DNA from 3 places in the Paenibacillus sp. SEL3 genome. Region 2 is predicted to be linked to each of the others. Evidence: riboswitches for the same ligand, from Rfam matches in the RefSeq annotation. Region 2 holds a riboswitch; each other region holds the start of a gene.
The links. A riboswitch is a leader RNA that binds a small molecule or an ion and turns the genes downstream of it on or off. The one in region 2 is predicted to bind S-adenosylmethionine.
Positions count from the first base shown of each region.

Region 1 (7,481 bases), 650 kb from region 2:
TAGAAAGTGCAATCTTTTCAGTATAAAAAGAATTTAAGGAGGAATCATCCATGCAAAAAATCGTCTCTCATGAAGACTTTAATAAGGCAATATCCACTCCGGGCGTAACGGTGGCTGTATTTAAGGCGGACTGGTGTGGGGATTGTCATTTCATTGATCCGTTCATGCCTGATGTGGAACAACAATATGCAGATAAGCTTACATTAATTGAGATTGATGTAGAACAGGCCGAAAGCGTCAGTCAAGAGCAGAATGTATTGGGGATTCCTAGCTTTATCGCTTACAGTGAAGGGCGAGAACTGGTACGTCTGGTGAACAGACTGCGCAAATCCCGCGAGGAGATTGAGCAATTTTTGGATCGGGCTGTTGAAGTCCATGCGAGCTTGGCAAAATAATGAATGCTGTACATGCATACATGAAGGTTCCAAATTGAATTTTAAACATCAAGACATTCAGAAAGCCGCTTCCTTTCAAGGGGGCGGCTTTCTCACGAACACGTTCACATTTTGTCAACAAAGCTCGTATGTCAAGGAACGATATATCAGTTATAATTACTATAAGTGATCATTTCACAACATATAAAGTGAATAAATATTATATTTGGAAGGATACGGGTGAATTTGAATAACAAAATTAGAATATTAAAATGGCTGGCACTCGTAACATGTATTGTCATGTTTTTGGCTACCTTCGGTGGAGGTGTTGTGACGCGGACGGATTCGGGTCTGGGCTGTGGCCGGGAATTCCCGCTATGCAATGGTAAGCTGGTTCCGGCACATACGATCGCATCCCTTATTGAGTTCTCTCACCGCTCCGTCAGTGCCATGGCCGGGATTCTTTCTATCGCCTCATTTGTTGGCTTTTTGCTGTTTATGAAGCATCGAAAGGATTTACAGCTATTCTCGCTGCTCACGCTCTTGTTTGTGATCATACAAGGTGCAATGGGGGCGTTGGCTGTCATATTCTCCCAATCAGCTGCGGTCATGGGACTGCATTTTGGCTTTGCGCTTATCGCTTTTGCCAGTGCGACTATGATGACGCTGGGGGCCTGGCAGGAGCATGCGGACTCACGCCACACTCCGCGTCTGATTCCTGGGCCTGTCAGTCGGGGCTTTCGTAATTTTATATGGCTATCGACGATCTATACCTATATTGCTGTCTATTCAGGGGCGTTGCTTAGTCACTCGGTCATCCAGAAGGTTGTAAATATTGGAGGCTTCATATCTCCACTGTTGCTTCATCAGATTTCAGCCGGTCTGCTGTTCGTCATTATCTTGGCTGTGGGTCACTACGCATACCGTTATCACCCGAATCACCGGGACATCCGTATATTGGGTGTTGTATCGGTCTTGTTAATCCTGCTTCAAGTGGTGATTGGAATTATCTTGCTGTACGTCAACAGACCTGAAATCTACATGTTTATCGTGCTGGGGCATATGCTGGTGATTGCATCGTTGTTCTCCATCTTGGCTTATCTGAGCTATCGTGTATGGCAATTGTCACCGGATCGCAAGCTTGTTCCGACCCAAGCACAACGTACCTAAGCATTTCATAGATCATAGTGAAGCGGATTTTTGCCCAAGTGGCGTTTAAACACGTATAATAGCATATAAGAAACAAACCAGGCCCACGAGTTTCTCGAGGGCTTGATTTGCTTAGGAGGAATCGTCCAGTTGATCTACCAGAATTTGCGCCAATTTATTGAAGCACTGCGTAAAGAAAATCATCTTAAAATTATAGAGGCACCTGTCGATCCTTACTTGGAGCTGGCTGAGATTCATCGAAGAGTCATTGAGGAAGAAGGGCCGGCACTGCTGTTCACGAATGTAAAAGGAACTCCGTTTCCTGTAGCCAGTAATCTGTTTGGCACGAATCGCCGTGTGGACATGGCTTTTGGCCCGCGCCCAGAGCAACTGATGGATGCGATTGTAGGAGCAACCAAAACATTGTTTCCACCTACACCCAAAGCATTGTGGAATGAACGTGGCCTGATTAAGGACATGCTAAAAGTAGGCCTAAAAACAGTATCTCATAGCGAGGCTCCTGTATTGGGAGTTCGCCGTACAGAGGCTCCGCTGGCACCACTGCCTAAAGTGACCAGTTGGCATGAGGATGGAGGACCGTTTATTACCCTTCCACTCGTGTATACCGAGAAGCCAGGTCAGCCCAAGGATCATAATCTGGGGATGTACCGCATTCAGATTTATGATGATCAGACGACGGGCATTCACTGGCAAATTCATAAAGGCGGCGGTTTCCATTATCATGAAGCGGAGCTGCGTAATGAGCCGTTGCCTACGACGATTATCATCGGTGGCCCGCCTGCTCTGATTGCGTCTGCCATTGCTCCAGCACCGGAAAACTTGCCTGAGCTGTTGCTGGCTTCGCTTATTATGGGAGGCAAGCTGCCCATGACAGAGGACCCGCTTGGGGGTCATCGGATTCCAGCAGAAGCAGAATTTGCAATCAGCGGTTATGTGCCACCTCATGAACGCCGTCCGGAAGGCCCGTTTGGCGATCATTTTGGATATTATTCATTACAGCATGATTTCCCTGTATTTCATGTCAAACATATGCATCACCGCAAGGATGCCATTTATCCGGCAACCATTGTAGGTAAGCCTCGGCAAGAAGACTACTACCTCGGTGAGTTTTTGCAACGTCTGCTGTCGCCTGCCTATCCGCTTGTGATGCCTTCCGTCAAGTCCCTGTGGGCGTATGCGGAAACGGGCGTACATGCGCTGGCAGCGGCAGTCGTACGTGAAAGCTACTCCCGTGAAGCGCTTGTATCCGGTTTTACCATTTTGGGTCAAGGTCAATTGTCATTGACCAAGTTCCTGATGCTGACAGATCGAGTCATTGATTTATCTGACTTTAACCTGCTGCTGGAAACCATTCTGGAGCGATTTAATCCAGCAAGGGATTTATTTATTTTCAATCACACGTCACACGATACACTCGATTACACAGGCCGCAAGCTGAATCATGGCAGTAAGGCGATCCTGATGGGAATAGGTGAGCCTGTACGTGAATTGCCTCGTGCTTATGAGGGAAGCGATCTGCCGGGGATTCGTGAAATTGAACCCTATTGCGGAGGTTGCCTCGTCGTATCGGGTGCGTCTTTTGAGCAAGATCCTGAGCTGGCGGCACGTGTTTTGGAGCGATTAGCTGCGGGTGAGCAAGAGTGGCCGCTCGTTTTCATTGTGGACGATGCCAAAGAAGTCGTTCGCTCTCAAGCCTCGTTCCTATGGACGGTATTCACTCGCTTTAACCCGGCTACGGATATGTACGCGGACAGCGAAGTGCGTTTGCATCATCTGAACTATAAGCTGCCGATTGTAGTGGATGCGCGTATGAAGCCGGGGTATCCGGATGAGGTGTTACCGCGTGAGGATATTGTTAAGCTTGTAGATCAACGATGGACGAGTTATTTCGCTTGACGCCCTAATTAAACCTACAGCCGGATTTTACATTTATAAGGAGGCGTAAGCATGATACGCAAGCTACTGGGTGAGCCGCCACGTGTGAACAAGGGCATCTTGCTGGATGCCATGAATAGCATGTCAGATATGTTAAACCTGCTGGAGCGGCAAATTCAGGCTGGTGGAGATCCGACCCACGATTTTCGGAAGGCGGATATTTTGACACGTGGTCTAATGTCATCTCTGGATGAACTGGAGCAGAGCCATCATGCTGCCGCCTTTTTCCGTATGAAAGTGAAAGCCGGATATGCTGAAGATATGAGTGAGGATGAAAAATCCGACTATGCATTGTATGTTTTCTTTTATAAGGATGGGTTTGTGAGGGTATTTTCCATTTTGGATAAGCTGGGCAACTGGCTGAATGATCTGTATGATTTAAAAACAGGGCAGTATAAGGCGCATTATTCGTATTTTACCGTGTTGCGGCAACTCAAGTATCTCAAAATGCATCCTGTATTGACCGATAATTTAAATGATATCAAGGATACATACAACGATGCCATCAATCGGCTGCGTAAGCGGCGGAATACGGAGATACACTATATGAATACGGAAATGCAGGATGATCTCTGGCAACGACACCGAGCTTTGTATGGAAAAATCCAATTGGAGGACCTCGATCACCATTTGGAAGATTTGCAGCAGGGCTTGGAAATGGTGTGTCGGTCGTTGTCAATCGCCTTTACTTATACTGCGAAACAATGGGAGAACCGGGCAGTACGCCCAAAAATATGATAGAAAATATCCTTTGACAAAGCAATGTAAACTATCTATACTGAAACCTAGTTTCAGAAAAATGCTTGAATTATGTTTTTTTATATAAACTTAACGGACAGCTAAAGCTGGAGTTTAACATATTTTTCTTATCCAGAGAGGTGGAGGGACTGGCCCGATGAAGCCCGGCAACCCGTTCTTTCCCGGTGTAATACACTGGGAGGGAACATGATGGTGCTAATTCCTACAAAACCGCTAGAGTTATAGCGATTTTGGCAGATGAGAAAAGGATCGCAAGGTGGGGCCCTTTTCATTCTGTGAAAGGGGCTCTTTTTTGTATAAATAAATAGCGATTTTATACAATCCTGAGAGATGACAACTGGTAAAAAGGGTAAGGAAGAAGTGAAGGGGGTCGCAGCACGTTGATAGAGCTTAAGCAGTTAACCAAGCATTATGGCAAAGGCAACCGACGCGTTAATGCGCTGTCTGGGTTGAATCTTTCTATACAGCGTGGAGAAATATTCGGAGTGATTGGTCACTCCGGGGCAGGGAAAAGTACATTGATCCGCTGTATTAATTTATTGGAACGCCCTACTTCAGGTGAAGTATGGGTAGACGGGGTAAACCTCACTACTGTGAGTCAATCCCAGTTACAAATGCAGCGCCGAAAAATCGGAATGATTTTTCAGCATTTTAATTTGTTGTCTTCGGCGACGGTATATGACAATATTGCATTTCCGTTGCGGCTGGTAAACACGCCCAAGCAGAAGTTGGACCAGAAGGTTCGTGAACTGCTGGAATTGGTGGGTCTCGAAGAACACAGTGGAAAATATCCGTCACAGCTCTCAGGTGGACAGAAACAGCGGGTAGGAATTGCACGGGCGCTGGCTAGTGATCCTCATGTATTGCTGTGTGACGAAGCGACTTCGGCGCTTGATCCGCAGACGACGGGGTCTATCCTGAAATTGCTGCTGGATATTAATCAGCGTTTTAATTTAACCATCGTGTTGATTACACATGAAATGCATGTCATTCAAAGCATTTGTGATAAAGTTGGCGTCATTCATCAGGGCGACATCGTGGAGCAAGGTCCGGTGGCGGAAGTATTTTTGAAGCCGCAGCACCAGGTAACCAAGGACTTTATCCAGCGGGAGTCAGAACATCCCGAGGAGTTGCAAGCAGCGATTGCGGCAGCAGGTGAGGGCGAGTCGGCGCAGGTGGTACGTATCTCCTTCTTGGGCAGCAAAACATATGATGCGATTCTGTCGCGTACGGCTCGAAGCACTGGGGTTGATTTTGCGATCTTGCAGGGAACCATATCTACGATTAAAAATGTACCCTATGGTCAGCTAATCGTTCGTTTTGAAGGAAATCATGAGGATATAGAGCATACGCTGCGCGAAGTGTCTGGGCAAGGACTTGATGTGGAGGTGATCGGACAATGAGCGAACTTGATTTTTCACAAGTGAGTTGGGAAGAGCTAGGGAATTCTACTATGGAAACCCTTCAGATGCTCGGTGCATCCGCATTGTTCACCCTCATTATTGGTTTGCCGCTCGGCATATTATTGTTTCTGGCGAGCCGCTCCTCGTTGACTCTGATGAAGGTGATATACATTGTATTATCATTCATCGTTAACATTTTACGTTCCGTGCCATTTATCATTTTGATCGTTGCACTTATTCCTTTTACACGATCGCTGGTAGGTACCTCGACCGGGGTGTTGGGAACCATCCCACCATTGGTTATCGGGGCTGCCCCATTCTTCGCACGTCTTGTCGAAACGTCTCTGCGTGAAGTGGACAAGGGTGTCATTGAAGCCGCACAAGCAATGGGGGCCTCGACAGGACAAATTATCCGGCGTGTGCTGTTACGTGAGGCACTTCCGGGACTGCTAGCCGCATTAACCATTACCGTCGTTACACTCGTATCCTACACGGCAATGTCCGGGATGATCGGGGGCGGTGGACTGGGTACACTGGCTATCAACTACGGCTATTATCGTTATGAAACGGCTGTAATGATCGTTGCGGTCGTGCTGATGGTCGTATTGGTTCAATTGCTGCAAATGGCGGGAGACCGTCTCGTGCGGCATTATACTCGAAAATAGGGAAAACATATAGATATCCTTATTGATCAGGACGTCTGCTCCTGAATATTACAAATTATTGGAGGGGTAATAACATGAAGAAATGGGTATTGGCTGTATTAAGCTTGACATTAATTGCGGTGCTGGCTGCTTGCGGCACAAAGAGCACAACATCGGATACAAATAATGCGGCCGAAAATACAGGCGGATCACCACGTGAAGTGGAGCTGAAAGTTGGAGCTTCTCCTGTGCCGCATGCGGAAATTTTGGAAGCAATCAAACCTCAGTTGGAAAAGGAAGGGGTTCGTCTTCAAGTCGTTCAGTTTAACGACTATGTACAGCCGAACGTTCAATTGTTTGACAAGCAGTTGGATGCTAACTTCTATCAACATGTACCTTACTTGAATGTTATGAACAAAGAGCGCAAAATGAATTTGGTTTCTGTGGGCGCGGTTCACCTGGAGCCTTTCGGCATCTACTCCCAAAAATATAAAAAGCTTGATGAACTCCCAGATGGCGCAACGGTAGCCATTCCGAACGATGCAACAAACGGAGGCCGTGCATTGTTGTTGTTGGAAAAACAAGGTCTGATCAAGCTGAAAGACGCAAGCAACATTGAAGCTACCGTAAAAGATATTACTGAAAATAAGAAAAACCTGAAATTCAAGGAGCTGGAAGCGGCTATGCTGCCACGTCAGTTGCCTGAAGTGGACATTGCGTTGATCAACACGAACTACGCTCTGGAAGCTAAGCTGAACCCGACGAAAGATGCACTGGCACTGGAAGATAAAGATTCTCCATATGCTAACGTTCTGGTAGCTCGTCCTGATAATAAAGATTCTGAAGCGATTCAGAAGCTGCTTAAAGCTTTGCAATCCCCAGAAACTAAAAAATTCATTGAAGATAAATACCAAGGCGCAATTATCCCGGCATTTTAAGTAGGGAACGAGAACACATTGCACGCAAACCCCAGATTCTCTTGAACAAGAGGACTGGGGTTTCTTTTGGATAGAGTTGTAGGGGAAGCTTAAATATTTTATACTTGGGGGTGACCGTTCTCTGTGAACAGGAGGAAAATTGTTGAGAGATAAAGTCGCATTCATAACGGGTAGTGCCAAAGGTTTAGGTAAAACGACCGCTCTGCGTCTGGCGAATGAAGGCTGTAATATTGCGCTGAATTATGTGCATAGCCAAGC
Region 1 is NZ_CM137725.1:1,358,787-1,366,267, reverse strand. Features, by position in the region: gene ACYCS5_RS06485 (thioredoxin family protein) at 51-395, shown strand; gene ACYCS5_RS06480 (COX15/CtaA family protein) at 675-1,544, shown strand; gene ACYCS5_RS06475 (UbiD family decarboxylase) at 1,674-3,440, shown strand; gene ACYCS5_RS06470 (Cthe_2314 family HEPN domain-containing protein) at 3,492-4,217, shown strand; SAM riboswitch class I at 4,343-4,482, shown strand; gene ACYCS5_RS06465 (methionine ABC transporter ATP-binding protein) at 4,619-5,641, shown strand; gene ACYCS5_RS06460 (methionine ABC transporter permease) at 5,638-6,306, shown strand; gene ACYCS5_RS06455 (MetQ/NlpA family ABC transporter substrate-binding protein) at 6,381-7,223, shown strand; gene ACYCS5_RS06450 (SDR family oxidoreductase) at 7,366-7,481, shown strand, end outside.
Region 1: linked by a shared signal. The riboswitch ahead of ACYCS5_RS06465 (methionine ABC transporter ATP-binding protein) and the one ahead of ACYCS5_RS09440 (methionine ABC transporter ATP-binding protein) in region 2 are both predicted to bind S-adenosylmethionine.

Region 2 (7,481 bases):
TGGCTGATCATGCTAAACAAACAAAGAAGACCCGCTCCCAAAGCAGGTCTTCTTTGTATATTGCGTGTATGGGCTAACAGAGCATTATATTTCAATCCAAGTCTAGGTTATCCCATGCTTCAGCTTCCTTAATTTTGTTCATAATCACTTCGTACAGAAGCTCTGCTGAATCTGCGGATACAATCTCACCATTGACCATCGCATAGGGTTCCGCGTTACACTGACCGCAATTACTTAGGCAGCCGTATTCAATCACATCATAATCTGGATTCTGTTCCAGCTTGGACATGATTTCATCAGTGCCCCAATGCATATTACTGGTGCAAAACTCAATAATAGGTCTTAACATTTTTTCACCTGCTTTGGATGACGGGCATTTTAATTTGGCCCGCTTTGTAATATAATAATAAAGGTATAGGAAAGGAGTTGAATTCTAATGAGCGAAACACAAAGCGTTCAAATGTATGATGAAGTAGCAGATGTACTGGATAAGCTCCGTCCGTTCCTGCAACGCGATGGCGGCGACGTTGAGCTGGTTGACGTTGAAGACGGCATCGTTAAGCTGAAGCTGGTAGGCGCTTGCGGCAGTTGCCCAAGTTCCACAATCACGCTGAAAGCAGGGATTGAACGCGCTCTTCTCGAAGAAGTCGACGGCGTCCAAGAAGTGGTACAAGTATTTTAATGCTTGATGCATAATGATCATGAGAGTCTTGACTTCGGTAACGAAGCTCAAGACTCTTTTTTGTGTTACAGCGTCTGAGAGATCACTCAAGCTTATATGGTTGGCCGAATGGGGTCCAATCCTCCCGATACATCCATAATATTGCCTGTTATAAAATCCGAATGCTCCTCACACAAATAGGCGATCACTCGCGCAATGTCCTCTCCGCTCCCCGGACGCCCACGCGGTGTCTCTTTATCCTGCATGCCGATGACATCGGCGATTGACATTTCCTTATTTGCTCCTCGAATATCCCCTGGACAGATCATATTGACCGTGATGCCATAAGGAGCCTCCTCCACAGCCAGTGACTTCGTAAAAGACACCAGCCCCACCTTGGCGGCTGCGTAGACGGCGCGATGCGGCCAAGCCCTCGCTTCTCCAGCATGACCAAAGCCAAAATGAATAATACGTCCCCATTGCTGGCTACGCATGTGAGGCAATACCAAATGATCCAGCAACATGGTACCGACCAGATTCCCTTGTATCATGGTATGAATCTCAGCTACACTGTAATCCGCAAACAGGCGGCGTTCCCGGATGAACGGTCCAGCATTGTTCACCATAATATCGACTCCGCCTAGCCGATCCTGGACTTCACCAATCAGCCTCGTGATATCTTTCTGAACAGTGATATCCCCTTGTAAAGACAGGCAGCGTACTCCCTTAGACTCAATCACCCGCTTAAGCGCTTCGGCTTCTGCTTGGCTATGCACATAATTCAGCGCAATATTACAGCCTTCATTCGCCAGACGCAGAGCGGTCGTTTTACCTAAACCTTTGGCACTACCCGTTATGAATGCGACTTTATCTCTCAACAATTTTCCTCCTGTTCACAGAGAACGGTCACCCCCAAGTATAAAATATTTAAGCTTCCCCTACAACTCTATCCAAAAGAAACCCCAGTCCTCTTGTTCAAGAGAATCTGGGGTTTGCGTGCAATGTGTTCTCGTTCCCTACTTAAAATGCCGGGATAATTGCGCCTTGGTATTTATCTTCAATGAATTTTTTAGTTTCTGGGGATTGCAAAGCTTTAAGCAGCTTCTGAATCGCTTCAGAATCTTTATTATCAGGACGAGCTACCAGAACGTTAGCATATGGAGAATCTTTATCTTCCAGTGCCAGTGCATCTTTCGTCGGGTTCAGCTTAGCTTCCAGAGCGTAGTTCGTGTTGATCAACGCAATGTCCACTTCAGGCAACTGACGTGGCAGCATAGCCGCTTCCAGCTCCTTGAATTTCAGGTTTTTCTTATTTTCAGTAATATCTTTTACGGTAGCTTCAATGTTGCTTGCGTCTTTCAGCTTGATCAGACCTTGTTTTTCCAACAACAACAATGCACGGCCTCCGTTTGTTGCATCGTTCGGAATGGCTACCGTTGCGCCATCTGGGAGTTCATCAAGCTTTTTATATTTTTGGGAGTAGATGCCGAAAGGCTCCAGGTGAACCGCGCCCACAGAAACCAAATTCATTTTGCGCTCTTTGTTCATAACATTCAAGTAAGGTACATGTTGATAGAAGTTAGCATCCAACTGCTTGTCAAACAATTGAACGTTCGGCTGTACATAGTCGTTAAACTGAACGACTTGAAGACGAACCCCTTCCTTTTCCAACTGAGGTTTGATTGCTTCCAAAATTTCCGCATGCGGCACAGGAGAAGCTCCAACTTTCAGCTCCACTTCACGTGGTGATCCGCCTGTATTTTCGGCCGCATTATTTGTATCCGATGTTGTGCTCTTTGTGCCGCAAGCAGCCAGCACCGCAATTAATGTCAAGCTTAATACAGCCAATACCCATTTCTTCATGTTATTACCCCTCCAATAATTTGTAATATTCAGGAGCAGACGTCCTGATCAATAAGGATATCTATATGTTTTCCCTATTTTCGAGTATAATGCCGCACGAGACGGTCTCCCGCCATTTGCAGCAATTGAACCAATACGACCATCAGCACGACCGCAACGATCATTACAGCCGTTTCATAACGATAATAGCCGTAGTTGATAGCCAGTGTACCCAGTCCACCGCCCCCGATCATCCCGGACATTGCCGTGTAGGATACGAGTGTAACGACGGTAATGGTTAATGCGGCTAGCAGTCCCGGAAGTGCCTCACGTAACAGCACACGCCGGATAATTTGTCCTGTCGAGGCCCCCATTGCTTGTGCGGCTTCAATGACACCCTTGTCCACTTCACGCAGAGACGTTTCGACAAGACGTGCGAAGAATGGGGCAGCCCCGATAACCAATGGTGGGATGGTTCCCAACACCCCGGTCGAGGTACCTACCAGCGATCGTGTAAAAGGAATAAGTGCAACGATCAAAATGATAAATGGCACGGAACGTAAAATGTTAACGATGAATGATAATACAATGTATATCACCTTCATCAGAGTCAACGAGGAGCGGCTCGCCAGAAACAATAATATGCCGAGCGGCAAACCAATAATGAGGGTGAACAATGCGGATGCACCGAGCATCTGAAGGGTTTCCATAGTAGAATTCCCTAGCTCTTCCCAACTCACTTGTGAAAAATCAAGTTCGCTCATTGTCCGATCACCTCCACATCAAGTCCTTGCCCAGACACTTCGCGCAGCGTATGCTCTATATCCTCATGATTTCCTTCAAAACGAACGATTAGCTGACCATAGGGTACATTTTTAATCGTAGATATGGTTCCCTGCAAGATCGCAAAATCAACCCCAGTGCTTCGAGCCGTACGCGACAGAATCGCATCATATGTTTTGCTGCCCAAGAAGGAGATACGTACCACCTGCGCCGACTCGCCCTCACCTGCTGCCGCAATCGCTGCTTGCAACTCCTCGGGATGTTCTGACTCCCGCTGGATAAAGTCCTTGGTTACCTGGTGCTGCGGCTTCAAAAATACTTCCGCCACCGGACCTTGCTCCACGATGTCGCCCTGATGAATGACGCCAACTTTATCACAAATGCTTTGAATGACATGCATTTCATGTGTAATCAACACGATGGTTAAATTAAAACGCTGATTAATATCCAGCAGCAATTTCAGGATAGACCCCGTCGTCTGCGGATCAAGCGCCGAAGTCGCTTCGTCACACAGCAATACATGAGGATCACTAGCCAGCGCCCGTGCAATTCCTACCCGCTGTTTCTGTCCACCTGAGAGCTGTGACGGATATTTTCCACTGTGTTCTTCGAGACCCACCAATTCCAGCAGTTCACGAACCTTCTGGTCCAACTTCTGCTTGGGCGTGTTTACCAGCCGCAACGGAAATGCAATATTGTCATATACCGTCGCCGAAGACAACAAATTAAAATGCTGAAAAATCATTCCGATTTTTCGGCGCTGCATTTGTAACTGGGATTGACTCACAGTAGTGAGGTTTACCCCGTCTACCCATACTTCACCTGAAGTAGGGCGTTCCAATAAATTAATACAGCGGATCAATGTACTTTTCCCTGCCCCGGAGTGACCAATCACTCCGAATATTTCTCCACGCTGTATAGAAAGATTCAACCCAGACAGCGCATTAACGCGTCGGTTGCCTTTGCCATAATGCTTGGTTAACTGCTTAAGCTCTATCAACGTGCTGCGACCCCCTTCACTTCTTCCTTACCCTTTTTACCAGTTGTCATCTCTCAGGATTGTATAAAATCGCTATTTATTTATACAAAAAAGAGCCCCTTTCACAGAATGAAAAGGGCCCCACCTTGCGATCCTTTTCTCATCTGCCAAAATCGCTATAACTCTAGCGGTTTTGTAGGAATTAGCACCATCATGTTCCCTCCCAGTGTATTACACCGGGAAAGAACGGGTTGCCGGGCTTCATCGGGCCAGTCCCTCCACCTCTCTGGATAAGAAAAATATGTTAAACTCCAGCTTTAGCTGTCCGTTAAGTTTATATAAAAAAACATAATTCAAGCATTTTTCTGAAACTAGGTTTCAGTATAGATAGTTTACATTGCTTTGTCAAAGGATATTTTCTATCATATTTTTGGGCGTACTGCCCGGTTCTCCCATTGTTTCGCAGTATAAGTAAAGGCGATTGACAACGACCGACACACCATTTCCAAGCCCTGCTGCAAATCTTCCAAATGGTGATCGAGGTCCTCCAATTGGATTTTTCCATACAAAGCTCGGTGTCGTTGCCAGAGATCATCCTGCATTTCCGTATTCATATAGTGTATCTCCGTATTCCGCCGCTTACGCAGCCGATTGATGGCATCGTTGTATGTATCCTTGATATCATTTAAATTATCGGTCAATACAGGATGCATTTTGAGATACTTGAGTTGCCGCAACACGGTAAAATACGAATAATGCGCCTTATACTGCCCTGTTTTTAAATCATACAGATCATTCAGCCAGTTGCCCAGCTTATCCAAAATGGAAAATACCCTCACAAACCCATCCTTATAAAAGAAAACATACAATGCATAGTCGGATTTTTCATCCTCACTCATATCTTCAGCATATCCGGCTTTCACTTTCATACGGAAAAAGGCGGCAGCATGATGGCTCTGCTCCAGTTCATCCAGAGATGACATTAGACCACGTGTCAAAATATCCGCCTTCCGAAAATCGTGGGTCGGATCTCCACCAGCCTGAATTTGCCGCTCCAGCAGGTTTAACATATCTGACATGCTATTCATGGCATCCAGCAAGATGCCCTTGTTCACACGTGGCGGCTCACCCAGTAGCTTGCGTATCATGCTTACGCCTCCTTATAAATGTAAAATCCGGCTGTAGGTTTAATTAGGGCGTCAAGCGAAATAACTCGTCCATCGTTGATCTACAAGCTTAACAATATCCTCACGCGGTAACACCTCATCCGGATACCCCGGCTTCATACGCGCATCCACTACAATCGGCAGCTTATAGTTCAGATGATGCAAACGCACTTCGCTGTCCGCGTACATATCCGTAGCCGGGTTAAAGCGAGTGAATACCGTCCATAGGAACGAGGCTTGAGAGCGAACGACTTCTTTGGCATCGTCCACAATGAAAACGAGCGGCCACTCTTGCTCACCCGCAGCTAATCGCTCCAAAACACGTGCCGCCAGCTCAGGATCTTGCTCAAAAGACGCACCCGATACGACGAGGCAACCTCCGCAATAGGGTTCAATTTCACGAATCCCCGGCAGATCGCTTCCCTCATAAGCACGAGGCAATTCACGTACAGGCTCACCTATTCCCATCAGGATCGCCTTACTGCCATGATTCAGCTTGCGGCCTGTGTAATCGAGTGTATCGTGTGACGTGTGATTGAAAATAAATAAATCCCTTGCTGGATTAAATCGCTCCAGAATGGTTTCCAGCAGCAGGTTAAAGTCAGATAAATCAATGACTCGATCTGTCAGCATCAGGAACTTGGTCAATGACAATTGACCTTGACCCAAAATGGTAAAACCGGATACAAGCGCTTCACGGGAGTAGCTTTCACGTACGACTGCCGCTGCCAGCGCATGTACGCCCGTTTCCGCATACGCCCACAGGGACTTGACGGAAGGCATCACAAGCGGATAGGCAGGCGACAGCAGACGTTGCAAAAACTCACCGAGGTAGTAGTCTTCTTGCCGAGGCTTACCTACAATGGTTGCCGGATAAATGGCATCCTTGCGGTGATGCATATGTTTGACATGAAATACAGGGAAATCATGCTGTAATGAATAATATCCAAAATGATCGCCAAACGGGCCTTCCGGACGGCGTTCATGAGGTGGCACATAACCGCTGATTGCAAATTCTGCTTCTGCTGGAATCCGATGACCCCCAAGCGGGTCCTCTGTCATGGGCAGCTTGCCTCCCATAATAAGCGAAGCCAGCAACAGCTCAGGCAAGTTTTCCGGTGCTGGAGCAATGGCAGACGCAATCAGAGCAGGCGGGCCACCGATGATAATCGTCGTAGGCAACGGCTCATTACGCAGCTCCGCTTCATGATAATGGAAACCGCCGCCTTTATGAATTTGCCAGTGAATGCCCGTCGTCTGATCATCATAAATCTGAATGCGGTACATCCCCAGATTATGATCCTTGGGCTGACCTGGCTTCTCGGTATACACGAGTGGAAGGGTAATAAACGGTCCTCCATCCTCATGCCAACTGGTCACTTTAGGCAGTGGTGCCAGCGGAGCCTCTGTACGGCGAACTCCCAATACAGGAGCCTCGCTATGAGATACTGTTTTTAGGCCTACTTTTAGCATGTCCTTAATCAGGCCACGTTCATTCCACAATGCTTTGGGTGTAGGTGGAAACAATGTTTTGGTTGCTCCTACAATCGCATCCATCAGTTGCTCTGGGCGCGGGCCAAAAGCCATGTCCACACGGCGATTCGTGCCAAACAGATTACTGGCTACAGGAAACGGAGTTCCTTTTACATTCGTGAACAGCAGTGCCGGCCCTTCTTCCTCAATGACTCTTCGATGAATCTCAGCCAGCTCCAAGTAAGGATCGACAGGTGCCTCTATAATTTTAAGATGATTTTCTTTACGCAGTGCTTCAATAAATTGGCGCAAATTCTGGTAGATCAACTGGACGATTCCTCCTAAGCAAATCAAGCCCTCGAGAAACTCGTGGGCCTGGTTTGTTTCTTATATGCTATTATACGTGTTTAAACGCCACTTGGGCAAAAATCCGCTTCACTATGATCTATGAAATGCTTAGGTACGTTGTGCTTGGGTCGGAACAAGCTTGCGATCCGGTGACAATTGCCATACACGATAGCTCAGATAAGCCAAGATGGAGAACAACGATGCAATCACCAGCATATGCCCCAGCACG
Region 2 is NZ_CM137725.1:2,008,826-2,016,306, forward strand. Features, by position in the region: gene ACYCS5_RS09410 (NAD(P)/FAD-dependent oxidoreductase) at 1-7, shown strand, start outside; gene ACYCS5_RS09415 (YuzB family protein) at 92-349, opposite strand; gene ACYCS5_RS09420 (NifU family protein) at 437-682, shown strand; gene ACYCS5_RS09425 (SDR family oxidoreductase) at 775-1,539, opposite strand; gene ACYCS5_RS09430 (MetQ/NlpA family ABC transporter substrate-binding protein) at 1,682-2,524, opposite strand; gene ACYCS5_RS09435 (methionine ABC transporter permease) at 2,599-3,267, opposite strand; gene ACYCS5_RS09440 (methionine ABC transporter ATP-binding protein) at 3,264-4,286, opposite strand; SAM riboswitch class I at 4,423-4,562, opposite strand; gene ACYCS5_RS09445 (Cthe_2314 family HEPN domain-containing protein) at 4,688-5,413, opposite strand; gene ACYCS5_RS09450 (UbiD family decarboxylase) at 5,465-7,231, opposite strand; gene ACYCS5_RS09455 (COX15/CtaA family protein) at 7,361-7,481, opposite strand, start outside.

Region 3 (7,481 bases), 2.8 Mb from region 2:
ACCTCAGGTACATTTCAGGTGAATATAGTGGAGAGAGAACCGGATTATCGAAAGGGGACAACAGCAACTATGACAGTATTGGGAGCAATTGAGGCAGGCGGTACCAAATTTGTATGTGGAATTGGCAACGAACGTGGAGAGGTACTGGAACGAGCGAGCTTTCCAACAACCACACCAGCAGAAACAATGGAGAATGTCATCGCATTTTTTGAAGGCAAGGGCATTGAAGCATTGGGCGTAGGCTCGTTCGGGCCGATTGATCCTATCGAAGGTAGTGATACATATGGTTATATTACAACAACGCCAAAGCCACATTGGGGAAATTACAATCTGATTGGTAAACTGAAAGAGCATTTTGATGTGCCTATGGGGTTTGATACGGATGTGAATGGAGCAGCACTTGGTGAGTCTATTTGGGGTGCCGCCAAAGGATTGGACAACTGTCTGTATATCACGATAGGTACAGGCATCGGGGCAGGTGCTTTGGTTGGTGGAAAGCTGATACATGGATTATCTCACCCGGAAATGGGGCATATTCTGGTACGTCGTCACCCAGAAGATACTTACGAGGGGACATGTCCGTATCACGGAGATTGTTTGGAGGGTCTGGCAGCAGGTCCTGCGCTCGAAAAAAGATGGAAGGTTAAAGGACATGAGCTTTCTGTCGATCACCCGGCCTGGGAAATGGAAGCGCACTATCTGGCACAGGCTTTAATGAGCTATGTATTAATCCTGTCCCCGCAAAAAATTATTATGGGCGGGGGGGTAATGAAGCAAGACCAATTGTTCCCGCTCATTCGTACCAAACTACAAGAACTTTTGAACGGATACGTGCAGCATTCGAGTCTGACAACAGATATTGAGCAATATATCGTATCTCCAGGATTGGGTGACAATGCTGGATTGTGTGGTGCTCTGGCATTGGCAAAGGAAAAGCTGAATCATTAGAATTTAGGGTTGACGGCACTCCAAGGTACGGTTATTATATAGGCAACAGTATAGTACGGCTCAAAAAGGGAAGCACCTTTCTTGCGAATACGCAGGATAGGTGCTTTTTTTTGCGTTTTTGTGTTGTGCGGGACTGTCTTTCAACGATATGAGGGAGGAAGAAATCATGGAGATAGTATTTTTAAATCGCTTGTCCAAACGGAATGAACAGGGCTATGAGGACTTTGCTCAGGTATGGATTGGGCAGCATGAAGGGGAATGGAGTGCAGGCTGGAGCACACACCATGTCCCCGATGAAAGTATAGACGACCTTTGGTATGAGGGCAGCTTGTGGCAGGAATTACTGCATGTATACCGTCATGAGCTGGCGCTCAAAATGGCTGAGGGCTACAGGCCCTTAATCCATGGCGTATTTCATGAGCAAGAAGGATCATCAGGGCGAGGACAGACGCTGCAAAAGCTGTATTGCTACAGTGATTTGTATCCACGTGATGAAGTGTATGAGCAATTGACGATGTGGAGACGGCAAAAAGCAGCAACGGAACGAAAAGCACCTTATTTTATCGCTACGAATCGACTGCTTCGGCTCATTAGCGTTTATCTTCCCCATACCGAAGAAGAACTGTTGGAGCTGCCTGGTATGGGTCAGGGTAAGGTGTCGCAATATGGGACGGAGCTATTGGCTATTACGACACAAAATGACCGCACCACGCCATTTCCGTTGAACTGGGTAACAGAGACGCTGGAAGAAGAAGTTTTTTTGTCATGGTTATACAAGCAAAAAGAGAACCAGTACAGGCAGGAGCTGAACAAATTCAGCTTAACTAGAACGATTATTGAAGGCATTTCGGACGGTCTTTCACTGGAGCATATCGGAATGAAGACAGGTTTGCATCGTAGAGAGATGATTGAAGCTGTGGAGCATTTGGATAGAGATGGTATTGATATGGAGAAGCTGATCCACAACGAATTGGTGAATGTATCTGAGGCGGAGCAGGCAGCTATCTGGTCTGCTTATGAAGAGTTGGGGGATACGTTGCTCAAGCCCGTCATGCTGAAAGTGTATGGGGAAGAAAAGGCAACCGAAACAGGACTGGATCAGATTTATGAGCGTCTGCGTCTGATCCGTATACGGTTTCGTCATCAGCAGGTACCCGACCGACATGTTGGATAATATAGAACTGGTTGGATAAAGCTAGGTATTAAAGTATATTCAGGGTCCAACATACTAAAAAGCAGCAGCCAGTTCCTCACAGGACACGGCTGCTGCTTTTTATGACCAAGCTTGAAAATAGAAAAAAGTATCCAATTCGATACTTTTTCCCCTTTTATTTTTAAACCCAGTCTTTCTTACGGAAAATACAGAACATACTGACGCCTAATGCCACCATAATACCAATGACGACAAAATAGCCATAACGTGTATGAAGCTCAGGCATATTATCGAAGTTCATCCCATATATTCCGGTAATGACCGTCAATGGCATAAATACGGTCGTAATTGCTGTAAACACACGCATAATTTCATTGGCACGGTTGGCGATACTGGATTGATAAGCTTCTCGAAGGTTACCCATCAAGTCGCGGTAAGTTTCGAAAGTCTCCGAAATTTTCACAGCATTTTCATAAATGTCGCTAAAATATTTTTGCAATTGATCGTCGATGAGCCGCAAATCCCGCTTGTTCAGGGTATTGATGACTTCTTTTTGCGGGCCCAACACTTTTTTCAGCCACAGAATCTCACTGCGTAAGCCGATGATTTCGTTCAAATGCGACTTTTTCGTATGCATTAGAATATCTTCTTCCAGCTTTTCGATGCGGACCTCAATCCGGTCACCAACCAGAAAATAGTTGTCAACAATTAAGTCGACCAACAGATACATAAAACGGTCAGGCTGGCTGACTTCTTGCTCCCACAGCATAGGCTTGAGGGTACGAAGCTCATTGATTTTCTGCTTGGTCACCGTAATGATAAAATGGCGGCCGAGAAAAATGTTCAAAGCTCGCAAAAATATTTCTTCATCATCAAAACGAATGCTATTTACAACGATAAAATAATGGCTTTCATAAATTTCAATCTTCGGACGCTGTTCTTCTTCACTCAAACAGTCTTCTACTGCAAGATCATGCATGGAAAATAAAGGCTGGAGCACTGCCAAATCATCGACATCGGCATCAATCCAATAAAAACCTTCTGCCGGTGCAGTAAGCGCCATTTCAATTTCTTCGACAGGGGTAAAAACCCCGTTGTTGACCAAACGGATTTTCATATACGTCACTCCTTATGCTCCGCCGTAACGGAAATACGTTTACCTTAAGCATAAGGAATGGACTCAGTTAGCCGGTGCGGGTAAGCGTGCACTCTCATCAAAAGCCGGAGGCTTTTGGAGCATGCAGAGCCTGGCGTCCCGTCTTTCGGCAAGCTGAAGTCATTCCTATGCTGTTGTTCAGGGATCGCCGCCTATTCGGACTCGGGTCGCCTTCCATTCCGGATTCACCTCTCAAATGTTCTTTTTTAGATTGCCACAGTATCGCAGGAAACACTCAAATCTACACTACTGCTCCATATTTTTGCCTAATAGCACTTGTATAGTATAACGCTCGGCCTACGGCCTTTCAAGCGCAAAATCATGGGCAAAATCAACAGTAGTGGCAAGAGCTTCAGCGATAGGAGGGATATGATTTAACCTATGGAAAAGGTAGACAAAATGTGAATGCAGGTTACAAATTTGCAAGTCCCATCTTGACGAAGCCCAGCCGATGCATTAAAGTGAACAACAAGAACTTTGTGAATCCAAAATGAATATAGCGAAATCTTATCAAGAGCAGGTGGAGGGACTAGCCCGATGATACCCGGCAACCGGCGATTTTAATCGCACGGTGCTAATTCTTGCAGGACGCGCGCTTTGTACAAAGCGCGTTGCCCTGACAGATGAGAGAGGCGCATATGGATACAAATATGACCTTTCTCTAACCAGAGAAAGGTCTTTTTATTATATGCCCGGCATCTCAACAAGACGATTTTCGCAAAACTTACCGAACAAGGAGTGAGTTTACATGCCGATTAAAATCCCAGACACATTACCTGCTAAGGAAGTGCTGGAGGGCGAAAATATTTTCGTAATGGATGAAAGCTTGGCTTATCATCAGGATATTCGTCCGTTGCGTATCGCCATTTTGAATTTAATGCCTACAAAGGAAACGACGGAAACCCAACTGTTGCGCCTGGTCGGCAATACGCCGTTGCAAGTGGATGTCACGCTGGTGCATATGAAGTCTCATGTATCCAAAAATACATCGCAAGAATATTTGAACATGTTCTATAAAACGTTTGACGAGATCAAGAACAGTCGTTTTGACGGCATGGTCATTACAGGAGCCCCGGTTGAACAGCTTGAGTTTGAGGATGTGAACTACTGGGAGGAAATCCGGCAAATCTTTGAATGGACGAAAACGAATGTAACTTCGACCATGCATATCTGTTGGGCCTCACAGGCAGGCTTATACCATCATTTCGATGTCCCTAAATATGGGCTCGACTACAAATGCTTCGGTGTATTTCCACACACCGTGATTAAACCTAAAGTAAAATTGTTACGCGGCTTTGATGAACTGTTTTATGCTCCTCATTCCAGGCATACGGAGGTTCGTCGGGAAGATATTGATCATATCGCCGAATTAGAAGTTTTATCCGAATCCGAAGAAGCTGGAGTGTACCTCGTAGCCACGCTTGACGGTAAACAAATTTTTGTAACTGGGCATTCTGAATATGACCCGCTTTCACTGAAATGGGAATACGACCGCGATGTAGCTAAAGGAATGGATATTGAAGTCCCCAAAAATTATTTTCCTAATGATGATCCTGAGCGCACCCCCCCCTCAATTTGGCGGGCGCACGCCAATTTATTATTCTCGAATTGGCTGAACTATTATGTATACCAAGAAACACCTTATGATATCGGGCCCCAGATTTAAAAAAGGAGCATGTAGTTTACCTTTGTAGAGTATCACCTTGCAGTAGCGCAGCAGTATAGTCTTTGACATCCATTTTTGCAGGATTGGTTATAGCACCCACTATGGAAGTTAACAGGAGGATTCATATGAGTGAGAAACAGTGGAAAATCGAAAGTAGATTGGCACAAATCGGTTCAGTAGAAGAGCCAGTAACCGGGGCTGTTAATTACCCGATTTACCAATCTACGGCGTTCCGCCATCCCCGTCTGGGTCAAAGCACAGGATTTGATTACATTCGGACGATCAATCCCACGCGAAAGGTACTGGAAGAGGCTTCTGCTGCACTTGAATCGGGTGATGCAGGCTTTGCATGCAGCTCAGGTATGGCGGCGCTGCAAACGGTATTTGCATTGTTTGGACAGGGAGATCATCTCATAGTATCGCTGGATCTGTATGGCGGGACGTATCGTTTGCTGGAGCGTATTTTGTCTAAATTTGGTGTGACAGCCAGTTATGTGGATACGAACGATCTTGAAGCGCTCGAACAGTCATGTCGACCGAATACCAAAGCTGTATTCATAGAAACGCCTACAAATCCGTTAATGATGATTACTGATATTCGAGCGGTGGCTAAATGGGCATCACAACATCAGTTGCTTACCATTGTAGATAATACGCTGCTAACGCCATATTTCCAGCGGCCATTGGAACTGGGCGCGGATATTGTGGTACATAGCGCAACCAAATATTTGGGCGGACACAACGATGTGCTGGCAGGGTTGATCGTAACCAAAGGCAAAGAGCTATCAGCTGAAATTGCATTCCTGCACAATTCCATAGGGGCAGTGCTTTCCCCAAGCGATTGCTACCAGTTAATGAAGGGCATGAAGACGTTAGCGCTGCGTATGGACCGACACGAGCATAATGCAACAGTGCTGTCTAACTATTTACTGACGCATCCGGCTGTGGCGGAAGTATTTTATCCAGCTCTAGAAGGCCATCCAGGTCGTGAGATTCAAAATAAACAATCCAGCGGAAATACGGGTATCTTTTCCTTTAAAGTAAAGGATGCTCGTTATGTGGAACCTTTGCTTCGTCACATTAAGCTCATTGCGTTTGCGGAAAGTCTCGGCGGTGTGGAATCGTTAATGACCTATCCCGCTGTGCAGACACATGCGGACATACCAGCAGAAATTCGGGATGCAGTCGGGGTAGATGACAGGCTGTTGCGTTTCTCCGTAGGCATTGAGCATACAGACGACCTAATTGAAGATTTACGTTCGGCGTTGGAAGCGGCACGTCAAGAAGTAGAAGGAGGAGAGCTGCAATGATAGAGGATGCGAGGAGGATCGGGCAGGATCTGAACAAAGAGCGGAAGTTCGCTACCAAGCTGCTGCATTTTGGCTCTGAAATTGACAGCGTTACGGGGGCATCGAGCGTCCCGATCTATCAAGCTTCTACCTTCCACCATCACGATATTTTTAATCCTCCACAGCATGACTATAGCCGTTCAGGTAATCCGACACGACAAGCTTTGGAGGATTATATCGCTTTATTAGAAGGCGGGTCGTGCGGTTTTGCCTTTGCATCAGGTATGGCGGCCATCTCTACTACATTTATGCTCTTGTCTGCTGGAGATCATGTCATTGTTTCCGAGGACGTATATGGAGGAACATATCGACTGCTGACCTCCATTTTGAAACGGATGAATATCGAAACGACCTTCGTCGACATGACGGACCTCAACCTTGTGAAAGATGCGTTGCAGGAGAATACAAGGGCTGTATATATGGAAACTCCGTCCAATCCGACACTCAAAATTACCGATGTGGCAGGAATAACTTCTTGGGCACAGGACAACGGGCTTTTAACGTTATTGGATAATACTTTTATGACACCTTATTATCAACGTCCGATTGAGCAGGGAGTTGATATTGTATTGCACAGTGCGACCAAGTTTCTGGGCGGACACAGCGATGTGCTGGCAGGACTTGCGGTAGCACGTACCGAATCGTTGGGAAGACAAATCAAGCAGCTCCAAAATGGACTGGGTACCGTGTTGGCTCCGCAGGAGTCATGGTTGCTCATGCGCGGTATGAAGACACTGGAGGCTCGTATGGCTCACAGCGAAAAGAGCGCAGCGAAGCTCGCTAACTGGCTGAACGAGCGCAACGACATTGAGGCGGTATACTACCCGGGTCTGGAGAATCATCCAGGGCGTGAAGTTCATGAGCGCCAATCCAGCGGTTATGGTGCAGTGATATCTTTTGATGTGGGTTCTGGTGAGCGTGCAAAAGAAGTCCTCAGTCGCGTACGTATTCCAATTGTAGCGGTGAGTCTGGGAGCTGTGGAAAGCATCTTGTCGTATCCGGCGATGATGTCACATGCGGCTATGCCCCATAGTGTACGATTGGAGCGCGGGATTACGAACGGACTACTCCGTTTCTCCGTAGGTTTGGAGGATATTGACGACCTGATCAGTGATCTGGATGAGGCGCTGCGCTAGGCGTTAGCACATCCGCAGCATCTTTGTCGTTTTCACGCTGAGAGCAAATATGTACAGTACTAAACAGCAAGTT
Region 3 is NZ_CM137725.1:4,855,722-4,863,202, forward strand. Features, by position in the region: gene ACYCS5_RS22400 (ROK family protein) at 70-948, shown strand; gene ACYCS5_RS22405 (HRDC domain-containing protein) at 1,115-2,122, shown strand; gene corA (magnesium/cobalt transporter CorA) at 2,283-3,218, opposite strand; SAM riboswitch class I at 3,762-3,887, shown strand; gene metA (homoserine O-acetyltransferase MetA) at 4,006-4,923, shown strand; gene ACYCS5_RS22420 (PLP-dependent transferase) at 5,049-6,233, shown strand; gene ACYCS5_RS22425 (PLP-dependent transferase) at 6,230-7,408, shown strand.
Region 3: linked by a shared signal. The riboswitch ahead of metA (homoserine O-acetyltransferase MetA) and the one ahead of ACYCS5_RS09440 (methionine ABC transporter ATP-binding protein) in region 2 are both predicted to bind S-adenosylmethionine.